DNA from 4 places in the Streptosporangium sp. NPDC002721 genome. Region 2 is predicted to be linked to each of the others. Evidence: riboswitches for the same ligand, from Rfam matches in the RefSeq annotation. Region 2 holds a riboswitch; each other region holds the start of a gene.
What was found. A riboswitch is a leader RNA that binds a small molecule or an ion and turns the genes downstream of it on or off. The one in region 2 is predicted to bind cyclic di-AMP.
Positions count from the first base shown of each region.

Region 1: it holds a riboswitch for cyclic di-AMP, as region 2 does, so the genes downstream of both, ACFYWM_RS03415 (CHAP domain-containing protein) here and ACFYWM_RS17940 (hypothetical protein) in region 2, are expected to answer to the same signal.
Region 3: it holds a riboswitch for cyclic di-AMP, as region 2 does, so the genes downstream of both, ACFYWM_RS24895 (NlpC/P60 family protein) here and ACFYWM_RS17940 (hypothetical protein) in region 2, are expected to answer to the same signal.
Region 4: it holds a riboswitch for cyclic di-AMP, as region 2 does, so the genes downstream of both, ACFYWM_RS16130 (C40 family peptidase) here and ACFYWM_RS17940 (hypothetical protein) in region 2, are expected to answer to the same signal.

Region 1 is NZ_JBIAQI010000002.1:271,094-276,264, forward strand. Features, by position in the region: gene ACFYWM_RS03405 (carbohydrate ABC transporter permease) at 1-151, opposite strand, end outside; gene ACFYWM_RS03410 (ABC transporter substrate-binding protein) at 236-1,585, opposite strand; gene ACFYWM_RS03415 (CHAP domain-containing protein) at 2,124-2,822, opposite strand; cyclic di-AMP (ydaO/yuaA leader) riboswitch at 2,841-2,979, opposite strand; gene ACFYWM_RS03420 (hypothetical protein) at 3,833-4,771, shown strand; gene ACFYWM_RS03425 (DUF6716 putative glycosyltransferase) at 4,884-5,171, shown strand, end outside.
Region 2 is NZ_JBIAQI010000011.1:238,512-243,682, reverse strand. Features, by position in the region: gene ACFYWM_RS17955 (sugar kinase) at 1-396, opposite strand, end outside; gene ACFYWM_RS17950 (IclR family transcriptional regulator) at 439-1,224, opposite strand; gene ACFYWM_RS17945 (DUF4253 domain-containing protein) at 1,472-2,335, shown strand; cyclic di-AMP (ydaO/yuaA leader) riboswitch at 2,755-2,906, shown strand; gene ACFYWM_RS17940 (hypothetical protein) at 3,180-4,007, shown strand; gene ACFYWM_RS17935 (alpha/beta fold hydrolase) at 4,215-5,075, shown strand; gene ACFYWM_RS17930 (hypothetical protein) at 5,143-5,171, opposite strand, start outside.
Region 3 is NZ_JBIAQI010000017.1:198,879-204,049, forward strand. Features, by position in the region: gene ACFYWM_RS24885 (RDD family protein) at 99-1,184, opposite strand; gene ACFYWM_RS24890 (amino-acid N-acetyltransferase) at 1,413-1,955, opposite strand; cyclic di-AMP (ydaO/yuaA leader) riboswitch at 2,422-2,568, shown strand; gene ACFYWM_RS24895 (NlpC/P60 family protein) at 2,574-3,623, shown strand; gene ACFYWM_RS24900 (LuxR C-terminal-related transcriptional regulator) at 3,963-4,163, opposite strand.
Region 4 is NZ_JBIAQI010000010.1:156,275-161,445, forward strand. Features, by position in the region: gene ACFYWM_RS16115 (Uma2 family endonuclease) at 1-18, shown strand, start outside; gene ACFYWM_RS16120 (branched-chain amino acid aminotransferase) at 194-1,288, opposite strand; gene ACFYWM_RS16125 (3-isopropylmalate dehydrogenase) at 1,462-2,508, opposite strand; cyclic di-AMP (ydaO/yuaA leader) riboswitch at 2,664-2,881, shown strand; gene ACFYWM_RS16130 (C40 family peptidase) at 2,869-3,477, shown strand; gene serA (phosphoglycerate dehydrogenase) at 3,977-5,171, opposite strand, start outside.

The DNA of each region.
Region 1 (5,171 bases), on a different contig from region 2:
AAAGCAGGAAATAAGGGGATACGAGGAAGTAGGGGGTCGCCCGGAGGTCGAACCGGGCCCACCCACCGCCCCGGCCCGGTCCGCGGCGCCCCGGTGACCGGCGGGGGCCGGGTCGCGGCGGGGCGGCCGGGGAGTCGACGTGCAGTGTCATTCGGTCTGAACCTTTCAGCGGGGGCAGGCGACCGGCCCGGCCGCGGGGTCACCGCAGCCGGGCCGTTGCGGGTCGGTACGGGGATCAGCCCGCTGCCTTGACGCCGGCCTCGATGAACTTGGTCCAGGCCTGGTCGTAGGGGACCGAGCCCTGGTCCATGCCCTCGAGCACCTTCTCCACCGAGGTCTTGACCTGGGCGTGCTTCTCGCCGAGGAAGACGGGCAGCAGGTCCTTGACCGAGGCGCCGAAGATCTGGCCGGTCGGCGCGTCGTTGAAGAACGGGTTCTTCAGCTCGGCGACCGCCGGGTCCTGCTGCGCGGTGAGGGAGCTCGGGAAGGCCGCGGCCTCCTGGAAGGCCATCACGTGGCCCTCCTTGCCGGTGAGGTAGTTCAGGACCTCGGCGGCCTCCTTGGGGTGCTTGCTCTGCTTGGGGATGGCCAGGTAGGAGCCGCCCCAGTTGCCGGCGCCGCCGGGCACGGCCGCGACGTCCCACTTGCCCTTGTTGGCGTCACCGGCCGCGCCGGAGACCACGCCGAGCATCCAGGCCGGGCAGCCCATGGTCGCGAAGGCGCCCTTCTTGATCGCGGCGTTCCACGGCGGGGTGAACGAGGCGAGCTTGGCGGTCAGGCCCGCCTCGCTGAAGCTCTTCACCGTGTCGAAGGAGGTCTTGATGGCCGGGTTGGTCTCGATGACGAGCTGGTTCTTCTGGTCGAAGTAGGAGACGTTGCCGTTCTTGGGCGCCTCCTGCGACAGGATCACGTTGTAGAGCGTGTTGGGACCGTCGATGAACTTGGGGTCGGTCTTGCCGGGGTTGGCGGCCTTGAACTTCTCGCCAATCGCCTTGAAGGCGGCCCAGTCCGGCCAGAGCTTGCCGACCTCCTCGCGGTCGGTGGGCAGGCCCGCCTTCTCGAACAGGTCCTTGCGGTAGCACATGGTCATGCCGCCGATGTCGGTGCCCAGCGCGAAGAGCTTGCCGTCGGCGTTGATGCCGTTGTCCCACTTGGCCGCGGGGAAGTCGGCCTTGCGGCTGTCCAGCCCGTGCTCGGCCAGGTCGGTGAAGAACTGGGGACGGGCCTTCATGAGGCCCATCGCGCCCTCGTCCAGGGCGATGATGTCGGCCGCGCCGCTGTTGGCCTGCAGGCGCTGGAGCAGCTGCGGGAGGTAGACGTCCTCGAAACGGTCGGTCAGGTTCTGGTACTTGACCTGGATGTTCGGGTGCGCCGCGTTCCACGTCTCCACGGCCTTGTCGTAGCCGAAGTTCTCGCCGCCGCCGAAGGTGTGCACGGTGATGGTCACCGGCTCGGCCGCGGCGGCGGAGCTGCCGCCCGCGGCGGGCGCGGCGGGCTCGCTGGAACTGCACGACGTGATGGCCAGGGCGGTGGCCGCCATGGCCGCGACGGCGGCGAGCTTGCCGTGCCGCTTGTTGTTCAACATTCCGGACCCCTCTCAGGTGGTCGCCCGAATCATTGGGAGGCGACATCGCGGACCGGTCCCCGACAAACCGGTCCTCGCGACGAGGTCGTTCCTCAATGTGCTTTGGGAGCGCTCCCACGAAGAGTGGACGATGGGCAACCAGGACGTCAATATGCCGAAACTCAACCGTTACATCCGGCCGTTTTAGGCAGGACTATCGGTATGAAACCTGCACAAATGCCTCATAGTGGTTATTGGGAGCGCTCCCATCTCACGGGCATACAGTCGGGGCATTTCGTGTCCGCGCGAGGAGGGGAGTTCGCCGGGGAGCGCCCTCGGGAGGCGTCGGCGTGAGGCTGTCAAGGAGGTGTCAGGACGCCGAAACGCTCCCGGGGGCGCCGCTCGTTCGAGCGACGCCCCCGGGAGCGTGTGGACCTGGCCGCCGACCACCGGAGGGGGCCGGGACGCCCGCGCCGTGGGGGAACGGCGGGCGCGGGCGGCGGCGGGTGCGGTCGGCTGGATCAGGCCGGATGCGGCCGGTGAAGCGGGCCGGGCGCGGTCAGTTGGAGTAGACGGGGTAGCCGTAGCCGACGATCTGGGAGACGGGCCGGACGCGCTGCTCGACGTCGCCGTTGCCGGTGTTGCCCTCGATCGTGGTGATCGTGCCGTCCCCGTTGTCCTTCTTCACGAAGCCGACGTGGTCGATGCCGTCGATGCTCTTGCCACCGGCCCAGTCGAAGTAGGCGACCGCGCCGGGGGTCGGGATGGTGCCCCAGTGGCCGTTGTCCTTGAACCACTTGGCGTGGGCCACGGTGTAGGCGTCCCAGCCCATGGTGGGGCGGATGCCGGCCATCTCGCCGACCCAGGAGACGAACATCGCGCACCAGGGGGCGTTGGCGTAGTCGTACACGGTGTTGCCGCCGTCGCGGGCGAGGGTCTCCTTGGCGCGCGGGCTCGACATGTACCAGGAGTGGAACTTGGTCCCGCCGCCCGCGGAGTTCTCGCGGATGCCGATCTGCTTGGAGGCGATGTCCAGGACCTTCGCGGCGGAGACCTTGGGAAGCCTCTCGGCCACGATCTGCAGCGGGGTCTTCGCGGCCTTGGCGTCCTGGGCCTTGGTGTCGACGGGCGGGGCGTTCACGACGCCGTGACCGTCGGCCGCCAGGGCGGTACCGGTGGCGCCGGTCGCCAGGGCGACGCACGCGCCCATGATGGCGCAGGCGGCGCGGGGGGTGGAGATGAGGCGATGCTTGGTCATACGGGGGTTCGACTCCTTGCTTCGCTTCCATTCCGCCTACCGGGTTAGCTGACGGGTTCGGGCTGGGAAGTGCCCTACGGCGCACAGGTGCGCTGATTCACCCCAGGAACGTGGTTCCCCGGTTCCGCAGACCTCGCGGATTCGGCGGCCGTGCTCACCTTCGGTGGAGGGGCTCCACCAGGTGGGACACAGTCGGGCAATGTGACGGCAATGCATAGACCTGGATAGACCTAGACAATTGCCATGAACAGGACGAAGGTACGTCAGGAGGGCAGACGATTACAAGTAGGACATATTGCCTTGACTTGGGAATACGTCTGAATCGGGCCGGTGTTGCGGGGTGCCGTCCGGCCGTCGGGGTGGGCCGCGACGACCTTGGCCGTACCTCTCCACGGCGGACGGGCGGACGTCGCGCCGATGCCGGGATCCCCTGCCCCGACGGCGATCCGGGTTTCCCGGACCCGCCCGCGAGCCGCCTGCCGGGGGGTGCTATGACGCGCGAGCGAGGCCCTCGGGTAGGGGTGGTGTACCCGGTCAAATTTCGAACAGATATTCGATGGTAAAAAGTATTCCGATGGTAGAGGTTCCCCCATGAACGGCCCGGGGGCGGCGCGCCGGGTCCGGTGGCACCGGCCCCGCGCCTGAGGGGGTTTGCGCAGCTCAGAGCGGTTGTGGAGGGTCGCGGGCGGGCCTCGGCGCCCGGAAGGTAAAGAGACGTGCCCGCGCGGAGGTCCCGAGGGGTTCCGTGACCCCGCGAAGGTAAAGGCGCCGAGTAAAGGAACACGCTTTCCCCGAGCCTTCGCCGCGCCCGCGGGCAAAGTCCTGGCGATCATCAACAGACGCGCGTGGTCGGCTGTTCACCCGCAGTTCCCGGGCGCTTAAGGACACCGGGTTAGGTTGTGGCAGTCGTGAACGGGTCATCGCCCGGCGTGGAGGACGGCCGAGACCACGCGCGGGATCAGGGTTCGGCCGTTGCCTGGGTGGAGTCCCCGCTGCAGATGCTCTGCGCGGTGGAGGCACATCATGCAGGGCTGCTCGGCGCCCACAGCCACCTCGTGCCCAGGGCGAAACTCCGCCCGCTGGCCGTGACGGGCCGCGAGCTGGGCCGTCTCACCCTGCCGAGCGGGCTGGAGCTCACCGCGGCCCGGCAGGACATGCCCAGGCCGCGCCGGGGCGAGACCTGGGTGGTGGGCGACGCCTTCTCCGGCAAGGTCCAGTTCCGCTGGCTCACCGCGCTCCCCGGCCGGATCGTGATCGTCGACGACGGGCTCGCCACCATCAGGCTCCTGGAACTGCTCACCGGCAGGGTGGGAACGCCCCTGCTGAGGGCGAGGGCGAAGGCCGGAAGGCTGAGGACCGTCCTCGGCGCGGCGGCCGGGCTCAGGCTGCGCGCCGCCGCCCGCTCGGGACGACTGTCGATCTTCACCGCGCTGCCCGTGCCCCCCGACCTGGCGAAGGCCGTACGCGCCGTGGGAGCCGAGCTGGTCACCCACGACTTCGCCTGGCTGCGGTCCCAGCCGCTGCGCGGGCCCCGTCCCGAGGAGCGCACCGTCGTCCTCGGCACCTCGCTGGTCCGCAACGGCCTGATCCACCGCGACCGCTACTTCACCTGGCTGGCCGGGCTCGGCTCGGCCGGTCCGGTGGCCTACTTCCCGCACCGCCGCGAGGACCCCGACGACCTCGTCCGGGTCGGGGAGCAGCCGGGGATCACCGTCTACGACGGCGGGACCCCCGCCGAGATGACCCTGCGCGGCCTGGCCGCCGAGCAGCGGGTGCTCAGCCTGCCGTCCACCGCGGTCACCTCCCTGCGGGTCCTGCTCTCGGCCCGGGGCGTCGCCGTGGAGACGGTGGACGTCCCCGACGAGTGGTGGACGGCCGAGGCGGCGCCGTCACTGCGCTCCCACCTGTCGAGGTTCGCCCATCAGGACACGGGAGTCTCCGGGTCATGATCCCGCGGCCGATGCCCGGCGGGCCCGCCGGGCGCGGGGCGTCTCTCCACGAACGAATCCTCTCCACACACGAAACCGCGCGAAACCGGGGATTCCCCGCCGGAGGTTCTCTTTGAAGGTCCTGGCCGTGGCCGACTCCGACTCCTACCTCAAGTGGGCGGCCTGCCTGCTGAGGGACCTGCCCTCGGGCTGCGAGACGGAGCTTGCGGTCATCCGTACCCCCATCACCCCGTCGCCGGCGCAGATCCACGCGGCCGTCGCCGGTTCGGCAGCCGACCCGCCCGTGCTGTCGGCCCGCGCGCTGCGCCGGACCGCGGAGCGGCTGCGGCCCGACGTGGTGCTCGTCGCCTGTACGGGACCCGTGGTGGACGTGCTGGTCGGAGAGGTGCTGGCCGGGCTG
Region 2 (5,171 bases):
GACGTGCAGCACGCGTGCCGAGCGGATCAGCGAGACGTCCAGGTCGGAGGGGCGCAGCCGGGATCCGGCGCTCGCCGAGCGGTAGTAGCGCACGTCGACCGTCTCGGCCGTGCGCCTGCTCTTGATCATCAGGCCGGTGGGCGCCTCGGGGTCGACCCGCATCCCCCGCACGTCGACGCCCTCACCGGCCAGCGTCGAGCGCAGCAGCTCGCCGAACTCGTCGGCCCCCACCCTGCCGATCCAGGCCGCGCGCCCGCCGAGGCGGGCGACGCCGATGGCCACGTTCGACTCCGCGCCGCCCACGCCGAGCCCGAAGTCGCGGGCGTGCCTGAGCGGGCCGGTGCGCCGCGCGCTGAACAGCGCCATGCTCTCACCGAGCGTTACCAGATCAGTCATGGAGAACGGGTCCTTTGGGAGTCGGCGGGCGGGCTTCGTCGATCATCGGGTCGACCCGAGCTTTCTGGAGATGCGCAGGGCCGCCTCGGCCACCAGGGGGCCGAGGTCTCGCACCCGCGCGGCGGTGATCCGGGAGGTGAGGCCCGAGATGGAGATCGCCGAGGTGGCGACGTCGTTGTGGTTGAAGATCGGCGCCGCGACGCAGCGCACCTCGGGCTCGTTCTCGCGGTCGTCGACCGAGTAGCCCCGCTGCCGGATCCGGCCGAGCTCGGCGCGCAGGCGCGCGGCGTCGGTGATGGTGTAGCGGGTGACGTGCGGCATCCCGGCGGCCACGATCTCCTCGACGGCCTCCTCCGGCTGCCAGGCGAGGATCGCCTTGCCCACGGCGGTGCGGTAGACGGGGTTGCGGCTGCCGATGCGCGAGGCCATGCGCACGTTGGTCTCGTTCTCGACCTTGTCGATGTAGACGACGTCGGGCGGGTCGTAGACCACGAGGTGGACGGTCTCCCTGGCCTCCGCCATCAGGCGGTGCGACTCCTCGGCGGCCACCGTCCGCAGGTCGAGGGTGGACAGGTACGCCTGCCCGAGGTGCAGGGCGCCGCTGCCCAGCCGGTAGGCGCCGCTCCTGCGGTCGCGCTCCAGGAGCCTGGCCTCGATGAGCGGGGTGGCCAGCCGGAGCACCGTGCTCTTGGACAGGCCGAGCGCCTCGGCGAGCCGGGTGAGCGACAGGCCGTGGCCCGCGCCCGCGTGGTCGCGTACGTGCGCGAGGACGGAGAGGGCGCGCCGGAGCGAGGCCGACTGGTTGCGTTCGGGAGCCGGCTCACTCATCGCGACCTCCCAGGGTGAATCCGGCAATCGAATACCTGGTCAAGGTAGGCGAGTACGCCGCCTCGCGGCCACTTTGCAGCACAACGTTCTGCAGTGCACAACCTGTCGACGAACGGCGGGGGACAGGCACCCGCCCGGTCCCGGTTCCCCCTTCTACCGATAATTTTTGCCCGGACCAGGGCAGAACTGTCCCTCGGGATGGTTGACAGGCCAAAATTGGTCCGTGGTCAGGATCGGATCGGTAGATATGGGCGATTGCGAGAGCGAGCGACTTCCGCCAGTTCTGGGCCAGCTGTTCGCCGATGGGGCCGACGGGAGCGAGGGCGGTGACGGGACCGGCGCGGGCGGGGGCAGGAGGCTCTCGCTGGAGCTGCCGCCGGGAGACGTGGTGTGGCCCGACCCCGGTTACGCTCAGCTCGCCGTCCGTCGCCGTCCGGCGTTCTGGCTCAGCGAGGTGGCGGTCTCCGGCGAGTACTGGGCCCGGCTGAGGGCCCAGCACGAGCGGTCGGGCCTGTGGCCGGTGCTGCTGGAGGACTCCGTCCAGCCCTGGTCGGCCGGCCAGATCGCCCCGGACACGGCCGGTCAGATCGACAACTACCACGCCGCCGCGTTCATGGCCGAGGTGTGGTCCGACTGGATCGCGAAGGCCAGCGTGGACCAGCTCGAACTCCTCGACCCCTTCGGCCCCGAGTGTCCCGGCCCGGCCCCCGCGGGAAGGCTCGCCGCCGACCCCGGCGTGGTCGCCGACTGGTACGCCGGGCTGGTGGCCGAGCGCAGGACCCCGCTCGGGCTCGTCGCGGTCGAGCGCGGGGCCGACGCCCTGGCCGTCATGGGCTGGCAGGGCGCCCTGAACCACAACGAGTGGATGGTCCCGCTCGCGGCCGTCGTGCGGAGCTGGGAGGACAGGTTCGGCGTACGGGTGGTCGGCATGGGTTTCAACACCCTTGACCTCAGCGTCGCCGCGCCCCCGACGACCTCCGAGCACGCCCTGCACGTCGCCGCGGAGCACTGGACGTTCTGCCCCGACAGCATCATCCAGGGGGCGGGGAACCTCATCGACTACGCCGAGCAGATCAAGGGCAGGAACGCCTGGTCGTTCTGGTGGGACTGATCGGCCCGGAGGGTTTCCCCCGTTCGGACCTCCGGTGGGGCGGCTGTCCCGAGACGGGGCTGTGGTGTTCCGAGACGGACCCGTGGTGTTCCGAGACGGACCCGTGGTGTTCCGAGATGGAGCCGTGGTGTTCCGAGACGGACCCGTGGTGTTCCGAGACGGAGTCGCGGAGGACGGATTCGCCGGACGGGCCCCGGATTCGAGCGCTCCGGGCAAGGATCCCCGGGGCGGATCGCGGGCTGGGGGAGACATTCGTACTGGTAGGACGGGTGTTGGCCTGGCAGGGCGATCGATGAGGCTTCCTTGAAGCTTGTAGGTAGATCTTCTGGGGTTTTCATGGTGTTTGCTTTGCCTTGTCCGGTTTTGGTAGGTAGTGTCCATTGCTATCGGTAGGCGACCTGCCCTTCACAAGAGGGAGCGGCCGGCCGACGTCGAATCCCGAGAGCCCCACAGAGGCTCCGGGGCCGGGGAACCACTCTTTCGGGGTGAATCCGCCGCAACTACGCGGCGGTAGGGCAACTCCACCGCCCGAACCCGTCAGCTAACCCGGTAGACGAGATGGAGAGGAGATCCCCTCATGGATCACCGCGTTACCACGTCGGTGCACACCTTGTCCGCGCCGACCACCTGAACTTTCCCCCTTCGTCCCGACACAGCTCGCCATCCCCCGTCCCCCCGACCCTTCGCCGCACCTGATCGCGGCACCTTCCAGATCGTGCTCCGCGTAGCGATTGCCTGAGATTCCGGCTACGCCCCCTTTTCCGACGAGCGCGTCCCCGCCAGTGCACCCCTTCGGTGTGTCGCACCTGGCCGCCCCGTTCCCTCGCGAAAGAGCCTCTTCTCCATGCGCCCCTTCTTTGGTATGCACAAGAACGGCCCGAGCAAGTCCGTCTGGCACAGGAGCAAGTCCCGCGGCAACCGCCTCGCCGCCGCCACCCTGGTCGGCGCGAGCGTCCTCGCCTCCGCCGGTGTCGCCCTGGCACTGCCCGCCTCCACCTGTTTCGCCGCCACCGCCGATCCCGAGGTCGGCGTGGCGAAGGCGAGCGCCGAGTCCGTCCTCCTCCAGGGCGGGACCACGGCCTCCTACTTCTGGGACGACTCCTCCGGCCGGGCCGGTGACACCGGTCTTCCCGCCAGCGGCAAGCCGATGCAGAAGGGCATGATCGCCAGCCCGAGCTGGCCCCTGTTCACCGAGGGCTACCTCATCTACAAGGGCAAGAAGGCCAAGTTCTTCGTCGGCGACCGCGGTCCCGGCTCGCCCTCGAACCAGGGCATCATGATCGACATCGATGCCAAGACCTTCGCCGACCTGACCGGTGGAACGTTCAACGCCGGCACGCTCGGCGTGGACGGTAACGGCGGTATGGGTCACATCGACGTCAAGTACGTGGTCACCAAGTGGGGTGAGGGCGCGGGGATCAAGAACCACCCCGTCGCGTTCTCCACCGGTGCCTGGAGCCGCAGGGACACCACCCCGGCCAAGCCCCCGACGGTCGTCTTCGCCAAGGCCCTGGAACTGGGGATAGGCGTGAGGACCCAGCCGGTGAGCGCCGCGGTGCGGCCGTGGGCCGGCAAGCCCAAGGTCATGGTCGAGGCCGCCTCCATGCGCGTCCCGGCCGACGTGGTCGCCGCCGGTGTCCGCGCCGCCGAGATCGGCGCGGGAAAGAACTGAGCCGGGTCCGGTCCCGCGAGAACCCCTCGCGGGAGCCTCCGTCCCGCCGGGCTCCCGCCTCCTGACGGAGTCCCCGTCCCGTCAGGCTCCCGTCTCGCCGGAGTTCCTGTCCTGCGGGAACTCCCACCCCGCCGGTGCCGCGCCTTCCCCCGAATGACATTCTGTCCCGCGGAACCAGCGCGGACGGTAGCGGACGGTAGGAGTGCCATGACCCTGCGGGCCCCGGCGAACGGCATCGAGATCGCCTACGACACCTTCGGCTCCCCGGGGGCACGCCCCCTCCTGCTGATCACCGGCCTCGGCTGCCAGCTGATCCAGTGGGACGAGAGGTTCTGCGCCCTGCTCGCGGACCGCGGGCACCACGTGGTGCGTTTCGACAACCGCGACAGCGGCGAGAGCACCCACCTGGGCGAGGCGGGGACGCCCGCCCCGGACGGGAGCGGGGAGGTCCCCTACCTGCTGGACGACATGGCCGACGACGCCGCCGGGCTGCTCGACGCGCTCGGCTGGGACACGGCCCACGTGGTCGGCCTCTCGATGGGCGGGATGATCGCGCAGTCGCTCGCGATCCGCCACCCGCACCGGGTGCGCAGCCTCACCTCGATCATGTCCACCCCGAGCCCGCGGGCGGCCCTGCTGACCGACCCGGACGTGCTCCTGCCCGCCTTCACGCCCGACCGCGAGAGCGCGATCCGGCGGGCCCTCGACAACTGCGCGGCCGTCGGCTCGCCGGGCTACCCGTTCGACCGGGAGTGGAACGCCGAGATCGCCGGGCTGGGCTACGACCGGTCGTACGACCCGGCGGGCACGGCCAGGCAGGTGACCGCGATCATGGCCTCCGGCGACCGCGCGCCCCTGCTCAAGGAGCTCGCGGTTCCGGCTCTCGTGCTGCACGGGGAGGACGACCCGCTGGTTCCCCTGCCCGCCGGGATCGCCACCGCCGACGCGATCCCCGGTGCCCGGCTGATCACCTTCCCCGGCATGGGCCACGACCTGCCCGCCGAGCTCTGGCCCTCCTTCGTCGACGCGATCGACGAGCTCACCACCTCCGCGGACTCCGGGCGATGACCTCACCGGGAGGAGGACGGGCTCCGGTGCGGTCCGTGCCTCCCGGGGCACGGGCCGCACCGGAAGATCAGACCTCGAGCTTCTCCTCGATGCCGC
Region 3 (5,171 bases), on a different contig from region 2:
CCCCGAGACCCATACGTGGCCCCTAAGACCCCTCGTTTTCTCACCCGTACGTGAAAACGGGGCCGGCGGTTCAACCGCCGGCCCCGTTATTCAGGGAACTACTTGATCTTGACGACGACCGTCGAGGCGACCTTGTCGTGCAGGGCCTGCTTCAGCGGCTTGTCCCACAGCTGCCACAGGACGTTCACGAGATAGAAGACGTAGGCGACGAAGCCCGCGAGCGGGATCCAGGTCAGGCCGTAGGGCCCCCAGAGCACGCCCGCGCGCTTGAGCGCCGTGTCGGAGCTGAGCCCGCCGGGCGGCAGGACGCCGCCGACCGGCACGACCTTGATGCCCATGACCATCTTGCCGACCGTCTGCCCGCCGCGGCTGAGCATGAAGAACTCGTAGGCCACGTAGATGGCCGCGGTGATCAGCGAGGTGAGCAGGCTCGCGAGGAAGAAGCCCCCTCCCGAGATGGCGCCCGTCTCCAGGTTGAAGTCGACGGGCGTCACGACAATGGCGGTGATCACCGCGTTGACGATGAACAGCGGGATCGCCAGGATGACCCCGTCGACGATCCTCGCCACCAGGCGCTGCCACCACTCGGCGAGCGGGGCCGGGGCCCCGGGAGGACCGCCGTACGGCTGACCGTAGCCCTGCTGCCCGTACGCGGGCTGCTGCTGGCCGTAGCCCTGCTGCCCGTAGTCGGGCTGCTGGCCGTAACCCTGCTGGCCGTACTGCTGCTGCCCGTAGTCGGGCTGCTTGCCGTACTGCTGCTGGCCGTAGTCGGGCTGCTGGCCGTAACCGGGCTGGGGCTGCTGCTGCCCGTAGCCGGGCTGCTGGCCATAGCCCGGCTGCTGGCCGTAACCCTGGTCGTGGGTGGGCTGCTGGCCGTATCCGGGCTGCTGCCCGTACGCCCCCGTGCCACCCTGCTGCCCGTACGCGCCGGTCCCGCCCTGCTGGCCGTAACCCTGGTCGTGGGAGGACTGCTGGCCGTAGCCGGGCTGCTGCCCGTACGCCCCCGTCCCACCGCTCTGCTGCCCGTACCCCTGCTGCTGCCCGTACCCCTGCTGCCCGTAGTCGGGCTGCTGACCGTACCCCTGCTGGCCGTACTGCTGCTGCCCGTAGCCCTGCTGGCCGTAACCGGGCTGGCTCTGCCCTGGGCCGGTGTTCGGCTGTGAGGCCTCCGATCGATATCCCACAACTGTCACGTCGGGGTCGAGTTCGCCAGGGGCTCGACCCACGTTGTGCTGTCCGTAATCCGGCTGCCCCGACGGTGTGCGATCGCGGTCGGGATCATCCTGTCGATACGGCGGCTGTCCGGTGCTCACCGCGTCACCTCACTTAGACTGCGCATGTGGCAAATGTCAGACGCACATGCATGCTGCTGCACAAGGTATCGATATAGGTATCAACAGTCACCTTTCCGATCAGTCAGCTCTAAAGTCATCAGAGTCGGGCTCACGTGTCAGATGCAGCAGCATCCGGGTGTTTCCCAAGGTGTTGGGCTTGACGTGTTCCAGATCGAGGAACTCCGCCACACCCTCGTCGTAGGAGGCGAGAAGTTCCGCGTAGACCTCCGGGGCGACGGGTGTGCCCTGGATTTCCCGGAATCCATGCCGGGCGAAGAAGTCGACCTCGAAGGTCAGGCAGAAGACCCGGCGCAGGCCGAGCTCGGCGGCCGTGCGGATGAGCGCGGAGACGATCCGGTGGCCGATTCCCAGCCCCCTGCGGGTCGGGTCGACGGCGACGGTGCGGATCTCGGCCAGATCCTCCCAGAGGACGTGCAGGGCCCCGCAGCCGATCACCGTCCCCTCCGCGTCGGTGGCGACCCAGAACTCCTGGACGTCCTCGTACAGGGTCACGGTGGCCTTCGCCAGCAGGCGCGGGCCGGCACCGCCGTAGGTGTCGACGAGCCGTCTGACGGCGCGGACGTCCGGGGTGCGTGCGCGGCGGACCGTGATCTCGGGGATCTCGGGGACCTCGGGGCCCGTCCCGGCCTCGGGCGCGCCCCGCTCCGCCTCCGTGGATCCGGCACGCCGCTCCCCGCCGCCGGGGGCGCTGACGACCGGCACGGGAGAATGCTCAGCAAGCTGCTCCATGACCGTTCAGCGTACGTCCTCACCGGTCTTTGATTACGGCTCATCCTTAACTCGCGACCCGCGGGCCGCTCATGACCGTTGGCGATCGCTTTACCACTCTCGGTACGCGACACCTCCCGTGTGCCTCAACTCACCTTTGGCACGGTCCCGGACCTGGGAAGACCCCTCGTCCCACCCGTCACTTGGAAGGCAAAGCCTGCGTAATGGCCATGTTGATCATATTGCGGTGTGATCTTTTCGTGACACCTCGGTTGCGAAACCTCTACTGAATTCGCAGTTCTGGTTGAGCATGAACCACAGGTGCACTAATCTCCGTGCTCGATGTCAGAGATGTGAAAAGCCTGACCCGCCGAATCCTCCCGCGTGGGGAACCGGGGACCCACCACGTCCTCCGGGGTGAATCCGAGTGCCACCGGCGCACCCGGTAGGGCTGCCTCCGGCCCGAACCCGTCAGCTAACCCGGTAGGCGGCCGAGAGAGGAGCCCATTGGTGAAGCGCACGCGCGACCTCGGAGGAGAGCGGGCGGGTCACGACACCCGCGGTCGAGAACGCGCGCCGCGAGGGCTGCGCCGTCGCATGGCGGTCGTCGGCCTGGCATTCGCCACCCTGACCCTCGGCACCCCGCTGGTGTCCGCCACCGCGGACCCCGAGCCCAGCCTCCAGCAGCTGGCCAAGCAGGCCGAGAAACTGCACCAGGAGATCGGCACGCTCGCGGAGCGCTACAACGGCGAGCGGGTCAAGCTCAGGCAGGCCCAGCGGGCCGCGGAGAGCGCCAAGAAGATCCTCGCGTCGAGCGAGTCCGAGCTGGCGTCCCGTCGCACCAAGGCCACCCTCCTGGCGCAGAGCACCTACATGTCGGGCGGCCTGAACTCCGGGCTCGCCTTCACGCAGGCCACCGATCCCGACGCCTTTCTCGACCAGGCCACCACCAACTACGCGCTCCAGCAGCAGCAGAGCGAGGAGCTCGCCCAGGTGAGCCGGGCGATCGCGGCCGCCGAGCGGGCCCAGGCCGGCGCCAAGGCCAGGACGGCGGAGGTCAAGAAGCTCCTCGCGGAGATCGACGGCAACCGGACCAGGATCGAGCGGCTGGTCGACCGGGTCGAGAGCGACCTGTTCAGCGAGGTCCGCACCAGGGCCGTCAGCAACCGGGGCGCCCGGGTGAAGACGGACGTGCCCATCGTGGGCAGCGGCAAGGGCGCGGAGGCCGCCCGCTGGGCGCTCACCCAGCAGCTGAAGCCGTACGTCTGGGGTGCCGAGGGGCCCAACTCCTTCGACTGCTCCGGCCTGGTCATGTGGGCCTACCAGAAGGTCGGCATCAGCCTGCCGCACTACACCGGCGACCAGTGGACGGCGGGCACCCACGTCTCCAGGAACGAGCTGCGCCCCGGCGACCTGGTCTTCTTCTACAGCGACCTGCACCACGTCGGGATCTACATCGGCGCGGGCCTGATGGTCCACGCGCCCCGGACCGGTGACGTCATCCACATCACCACGATCGACAACCGGCCCTTCGCCGGAGGCGTCCGCATCGCCGCCTGAGCCGCCGGCTCCCGGCCGGAGCGGTGTGGCTCGAAACGGTTTCCGACCGGGCGGGCGGCCTTCCCAGACTGTCGGCTCGGGCGGGGGCCTGTCAGGCCTGTCGACTCGGACGGGGTGGCCTGTCAGGCCTGTCGACTCGGGCGGGGGTGACCCGTCCGGGCCGCCGACCGGGTGGGAGTGGCCTGTCCGGCCTGTCGGTTCGGGCGGGGGTGACCCGTCCGGGCCGCCGGCTCGCACGCGTGTGGCCTGTCCAGCCTGTCGGTTCGGACGAGTGTGGCCTGTCCGGGCCGTCGGCTCGCACGCGTGTCCGGCCCGACCTGCCGGACACGCGGCGACGCGTCAGATCAGGCGACGGCGAGCCGCCCAGGCCACGGCCTCGATCGCCGTGGCCACGCCGATGCGGTCGCAGATGCCTCTCAGCCTGCGCCTGACCGTCCGGCCACTGATGTCGAGGCGACGCCCTACCCGATCGACCGTGACACCCTTGGCGAGCTCAGCCAGCAGCACGAGGTCGTCGTCACTGAGACCGATTTCGCTCATGCCCAGGGGGCTGTCGCCATGGCGTGAATCCACTTCTGGATATGCCATCAAGAGTCACTCCCCCCACTCTGGAAACCGGGTGCGAGACGCCGGAAATGAATACCGTCCGCCAGGAACGGTAAACGCCTTGTTCAAAGGTCGTCAAGTTCCACTCTTCATAGCGTGCGTCCAGTATTGACATAGCAGGCGCTACGTGAAGTACTCATGATATGTCAGTGCCTTTGCGGCTATGTCATGATCGAGCCCAGGCACGAGCCGGCAAGCACCCCCTGGCTGCGACGATCGAAGTCCTGGCAGAACAAGGTTTCGCCGGAACCGCCGTCTCACCGGGCGCTCCGAAGCCGATCCCCCGGGGATCCCGGCCCGCCCGCATTTCCCGGCAAAAATTGATCTCTTCCCCGTGCTCTCCGGCGACCATGCCTCAGCGCCTTGACCACACGCCACGGAAAACGCGGAAATATGAGGGTCAAGGGCGAGGCTTTGCGGCATTCGCGAAGTATCACGTGGTAACGGCGGACCGTTGGGCGATATTGGACATACTGGAAAGGGATATCTGCACCATGCGGAAACGCGTCCGATATTGCGCGGACCAGCGGAGCCGGTGAGACCATGTGCTCGGCGACCGTTTCCCGCCCACCGGATCCGCCCCGACGCCCCGAGCACTTCCACGGGGAATCATCCCGATCCGTGAACCTTTCACGAGAGCGATGCGCCCCGGCGCCTCGGGGTGACTCTCCTGCGAGGACGGCCCGGAGACGGTAGGGGAACCACTCCGGCGCGCCCCGGCCGCGCACGGCTCGCGCTCCGGTTCGTGTTCGCACCCACCGGCGCGAGACCGCGCAGGACGCCGATCGGCGGGGTGGGACGGTGACGGGGCCGCCCGGTGGGAGCGGAGGGGTGACGGAGCCGCTTGACGGGAGCGGGACGTTGACCGCGCCACTCGGCGCGGCTCGGCTGGTCAGGCTCTCCGGGCGCTCCTCGAACCCGCCGTCCCGTGTGGGCGGTGTG
Region 4 (5,171 bases), on a different contig from region 2:
AAGCTGATCGAGGGATAGCCCCGCCCGGAAGAAGGCCCCGCACAGGGGCACGGGATGGCGGACCGGGTCTCCTCCGCGTGGGGACCGGCCGGCACTCCGGCCGACCGGCCCCCACGGACCTCCTCCTTCGTACGGGACCCACGAATCCCGTACGGGTCTGATTCGGCACAGGGGCGACGGACCCCGTGCGCGACTAGCAGATCTTGTGGACCCAGCTGTGCGGGTCGGGGCGAGACCCGTACTGGATGCCCACGAGTTCCTCGCGGATCTTCGAGGTGACGGGACCCTGGGTGCCGTCGCCGATCGTCCAGGCACGGTCGGCGCCCTTGACCGAGCCGACCGGGGTGACCACCGCGGCGGTGCCGCAGGCGAAGACCTCGGTGAGCTCACCCGTCTCGCAGCCGCGCTGCCACTCCTCGACCGACAGGCGCCCCTCCTCGGCGTGCAGGCCGAGGTCGGAGGCGAAGGAGAGGATCGAGTCGCGGGTGATGCCGGGCAGGAGCGTTCCGGTGAGCGCCGGGGTCAGCAGGCGGTCGCCGTAGACGAAGAACAGGTTCATCCCGCCCATCTCCTCGACGTAGCGGTGCTCGCTCGCGTCGAGCCAGACCACCTGGTCGCAGCCCTGCTCGACGGCCTGGCGCTGGGCCACGAAGGCCGCCGCGTAGTTGCCGCCGCACTTGGCGAAGCCGGTCCCGCCGGGGGCCGCGCGGGTGTACTCGGTGGAGAGCCAGACGGTGACGGCCTTGCCCCCGCCGAAGTAGGCCGCCGCCGGAGAGGCGATGACCATGTACTTGTAGGTCCTGGACGGGTAGTTCACGCCGAGCGCCGGCTGCGTCGCGATCATGAAGGGGCGCAGGTAGAGGCTGTGTCCCGGCGTGGTCGGGACCCACTCGCGGTCGGTCTGGACGAGCAGCTCCAGCGACTCGACGAACGTCTCCTCGGGCAGCTCGGGCATGGCCATCCGCGCCGCGGAGGTGTTGAAGCGCGCGGCGTTGGCCTCCGGCCGGAAGGTCACGATCGAGCCGTTCTCCTGGCGGTAGGCCTTGAGCCCCTCGAAAAGCTCCTGCGCGTAGTGGAAGACCGACGTCGCGGGGTCGAGGCTGAGCGGGCCGTACGGCACCAGCTTGGCGTCGTGCCAGCCCTGGCCCTCGGTGTAGTCGATCGAGATCATGTGGTCGGTGAAGACCTGACCGAACCCCGGGCTCGCCAGTACCTGCTCGCGCTCTTCCGCGGTGCGAGCGTGGTCGGAGAGCTGCACGTCGAAGCTGAGCTTCTGAGCGGTGGTCATCGCACGGATCCTTCTCTTGGTGTCTGGCTTACCCTTGGGTCCATTCTGCGTCGGACCGGGTAACGGGAAACTACTCCATCCATGCCGAAAACCGGCAGTGCTGGAGAAACAAAAACGCACCTGGCGGCTCGGATGAGCCGCCAGGCGCGTCGGGGTCGAGGAGGGCGGCTTCCTCAGCCGGCTACTCGGGCGGTGATGTCGTCGCCGATCTCGCGGGTGCTCCGGCCGGCCCGGCCGATCGGCCGCTCGGCCAGGTCGTCGGCGACGGCCCGCTCGACCCTGGCGGCCTCGTCGGCCAGGCCCAGGTGGTCGAGGAGCATCGCGACCGACAGGACCGTGGCGGTCGGGTCGGCCTTGCCCTGGCCCGCGATGTCGGGGGCGCTGCCGTGCACCGGCTCGAACATGCTCGGCGCGGTGCGGTCGGGGTTGACGTTGCCGCTCGCCGCCAGGCCGATGCCACCGGCGACCGCCGCGCCGATGTCGGTGAGGATGTCGCCGAAGAGGTTGTCGGTGACGATCACGTCGAAGCGCTCGGGCTGGCTGACGAAGAACATCGAGGCCGCGTCGACGTGGCAGTAGTCGGTCCGGACGTCGGGATACTCCAGGCCGACCCGCTCGAAGGTGCGGGCCCAGAGGTCACCGGCGTAGGTGAGCACGTTGGTCTTGTGGACCAGCGTCAGCTTCCTGCGGGAGCGGCCCTGCGCCTTGTCGAAGGCGTAGCGCACCACGCGCTCGACGCCGTACGCGGTGTTCAGCGACTCCTGGGTGGCGATCTCGTGCGGGGTGCCCCGGCGCATGACGCCACCCGCCCCGGCGTACGGGCCCTCGGTGCCCTCGCGGACGACGATCATGTCGATGTCCTCGGGGCGGGCCCTGCCCAGCGGCGTCTCGACGCCGGGGAAGAGCTTGACCGGGCGGAGGTTCACGTAGTGGTCGAGCCGGAAGCGGAGCTTGAGCAGCAGGTCGCGCTCCAGGACGCCCGGGGGCACGCTGGGGTCGCCGACCGCGCCGAGCAGGATCGCGTCGTATCCGCGCAGCTCGTCGAGGACCTGGTCGGGCAGGGTCTCGCCGGTCTCGTGGTAGCGCTTGGCACCGAGGTCGTAGGTGGTGGTCTCCACCTTCGTGCCGACCGCTTCGAGGACCTTCAGCCCCTCGGTGACGACCTCGACCCCGATTCCGTCCCCGGGGATGACCGCCAGGCGAATGTTACGCGAATCCATGCAGGCACCCTACCGGTCCGTCTCGGTGATCGAACACCGGTCTCACCCTCCGGACACATTCGCCCATCAGGACTTTTGATCGTTTTGTCCTTCTTTGCTTGGTATTGACCGTTTCGTGAGGTTTCGTTATGGTCCTCCCATTCACATCACTGCCTAATCCGTACGGGCCATCCCCTTACCGGGCCCGTACGGAGCCGGGGACCCACTCTTTACGGGATCTACCTGGCGCCGGGCGGCTCGCTCCTCCCCCGGAGCGCGTTCCCGGCCGTCGTCAGGTGGATTCCTTGGGGCGAATCAGCGCGTTCTCGCGCCGTAGGGCGGCCTCCACGCCCGAGCCCGACAGCTCACCCGGCCGGCCTTATGGAAGGAATCATCCTGTCCGGCACAGTTCTCCCCCGTGTCCTGTCCATCTCCGCCTCCGTAGCCGTCGCCGGCGCCGCGATGTTCGCGACCTCGACCGCCGCCCTGGCCGCCTCCCCTCCCCCGGCCCCCGGCCCCGCCGCCCTCCACACCCCCGCGCTGAAAGAGGCGCTGAAGGCCGTGGCCGTCAAGCCCGCCTGGCAGAAAGCCGTGAAGTGGGCCATGTCCAAGCGTGGAACGCCCTATGTCTGGGGCGGCACCGGCCACGGCGGCTTCGACTGCTCCGGCCTGGTGCTCCGCGCCTACGGCGCCGCCGGGATCAAGCTCCCCCGCGTCACCGACGACCAGTACGCCGCTTTCTCCAAGAAGATCGCCTGGAAGGATCTCAAGCCCGGTGACCTGGTCTTCTTCAGCGGCCTCGGTCACGTCGGCATGATCACGAAGCCCGGTTACATGGTCCACGCCCCGAGGACCGGCGACGTGGTCAAGGAGGAGAAACTCGACTCCTGGCGCCGCGAGTCCTTCGCCGGCGCGGTGCGCCCCGACCCGCAGGGGGTTCAGCTGGCCAAGCGGGTCGAGCTCGCGACCGAAACGGTGACCAGCGGATGAGACACGCCGGCGGATCACCGCCGGGAGGCCGTGAAGATCCCGGCGGCGGCGAGAGCGGGTTCAGCGGGTGGGGGCACCACCGTTGTCCCTGCGGTCCAGAGCGGTCTGGAGCGCGTCGGTGGCCTCGTCCTCGGTCTCGTCGGGACGGTTCCAGGGATACATGTCGTACATGGCGAATCTCGTCTCGTTCGCATGCCAGCAAGGAAGGTGGTCGAGACTCCGGTCGGGACTCCGACCAGGCCTGATGTCGCGGGTCCGGATCACGGATCGGCGACGGGAGCTTGGAGCCGGCACGCGCCACGACACCGCGGCGAGTCGCCGGCCTGCCCCTGTCAGGCCTCGCCGCGGCAGGTAGGAATTACGAGAACCTGGCGCATTTCATTCCAGGCTACCTGGCCACGGGAACAGCGTCTCGCCCGGCGTACACACTTCTCACATGCTGAGACGAGCTGTGGCCGCCGCCCCGGTCTCCGGGACGGCGGCCACATCGGCGGGACGGCTAGTCGGCCAGGTCGACCGAGCGGCCGCTGTCGGCGCCGATCTCCGTGCCGATCTGGTCGATCACCTCGGCCGGGATGGCGGTGTCGACGGTGAGCGCGATGAGCGCCTTGCCGCCCTTGACGTCACGGGCCACCTGCATCGAGGCGATGTTGATCGAGTGGTCGCCGAGGATGCGGCCGACCACGCCGACGATGCCGGGCCGGTCGGTGTAGGTGAAGAACGACAGGTGGTCGGTCGGCTCGATCTCCATCTGGTAGCCGTTGACCTCGACGATCTTCGTGATCTGCCTCGGCCCGGACAGGGTGCCGGAGACCGAGACCGCGCGGCCGTCGGCGAGGACGCCGCGGACCGTCACGACGTTGCGCCAGTCGGGGCTCTCGGAGCTGGTGACCAGCTCGACCGACACGCCGCGGTCCTTGGCCAGCAGCGGGGCGTTGACGTAGGTGACCGAGTCCTCGACGACGTCGGTGAAGACGCCCTTGAGCGCGGCCAGCTCCAGCACGCGCACGTCGTGGGAGGCGATCTCGCCGCGCACCTCGACGTCGAGCTTGGTGGCGACCTCGCCCGCGAGGGCGGTGAACACCCGGCCGAGCTTCTCGGCCAGCGGCAGGCCCGGCTTGACGTCCTCGGCGACGGCGCCGCCCTGGACGTTGACCGCGTCCGGCACGAACTCCCCGGCGAGCGCGAGCTTCACGCTGCGCGCGACCTGGGTGCCGGCCTTCTCCTGGGCCTCGTGGGTGGAGGCGCCCAGGTGCGGGGTGACGACGACCTGGTCGAGCTCGAAGAGCGGGCTGTCGGTGACCGGCTCCTTCGGGAACACGTCGATGCCGGCGCCGGCGACGCGGCCCTCCTTGATCGCGGAATAGAGGGCGTTCTCGTCGATGATGCCGCCGCGGGCGACGTTGATGAGGCGGACGTTCGGCTTGACCGTGTGGAGCTCCCGCTCACCGATGAGGCCGATGGTCTCCTTGGACTTGGGCAGGTGCACGGTGATGAAGTCGGCCTCGCTCAGGGCCTCCTCCAGCGAGACCAGCCGGACGCCCATCTGCGCGGCGCGGGCCGGCTGCAGGTAGGGGTCGTAGGCGATCAGCTCGACGCCGAACGGCTGGAGGCGCTGCGCGACCAGCTGCCCGATCTTGCCGAGGCCGAGGATCGCGACGACCTTCTCGTCGAGCTCCACGCCGGTGTACTTC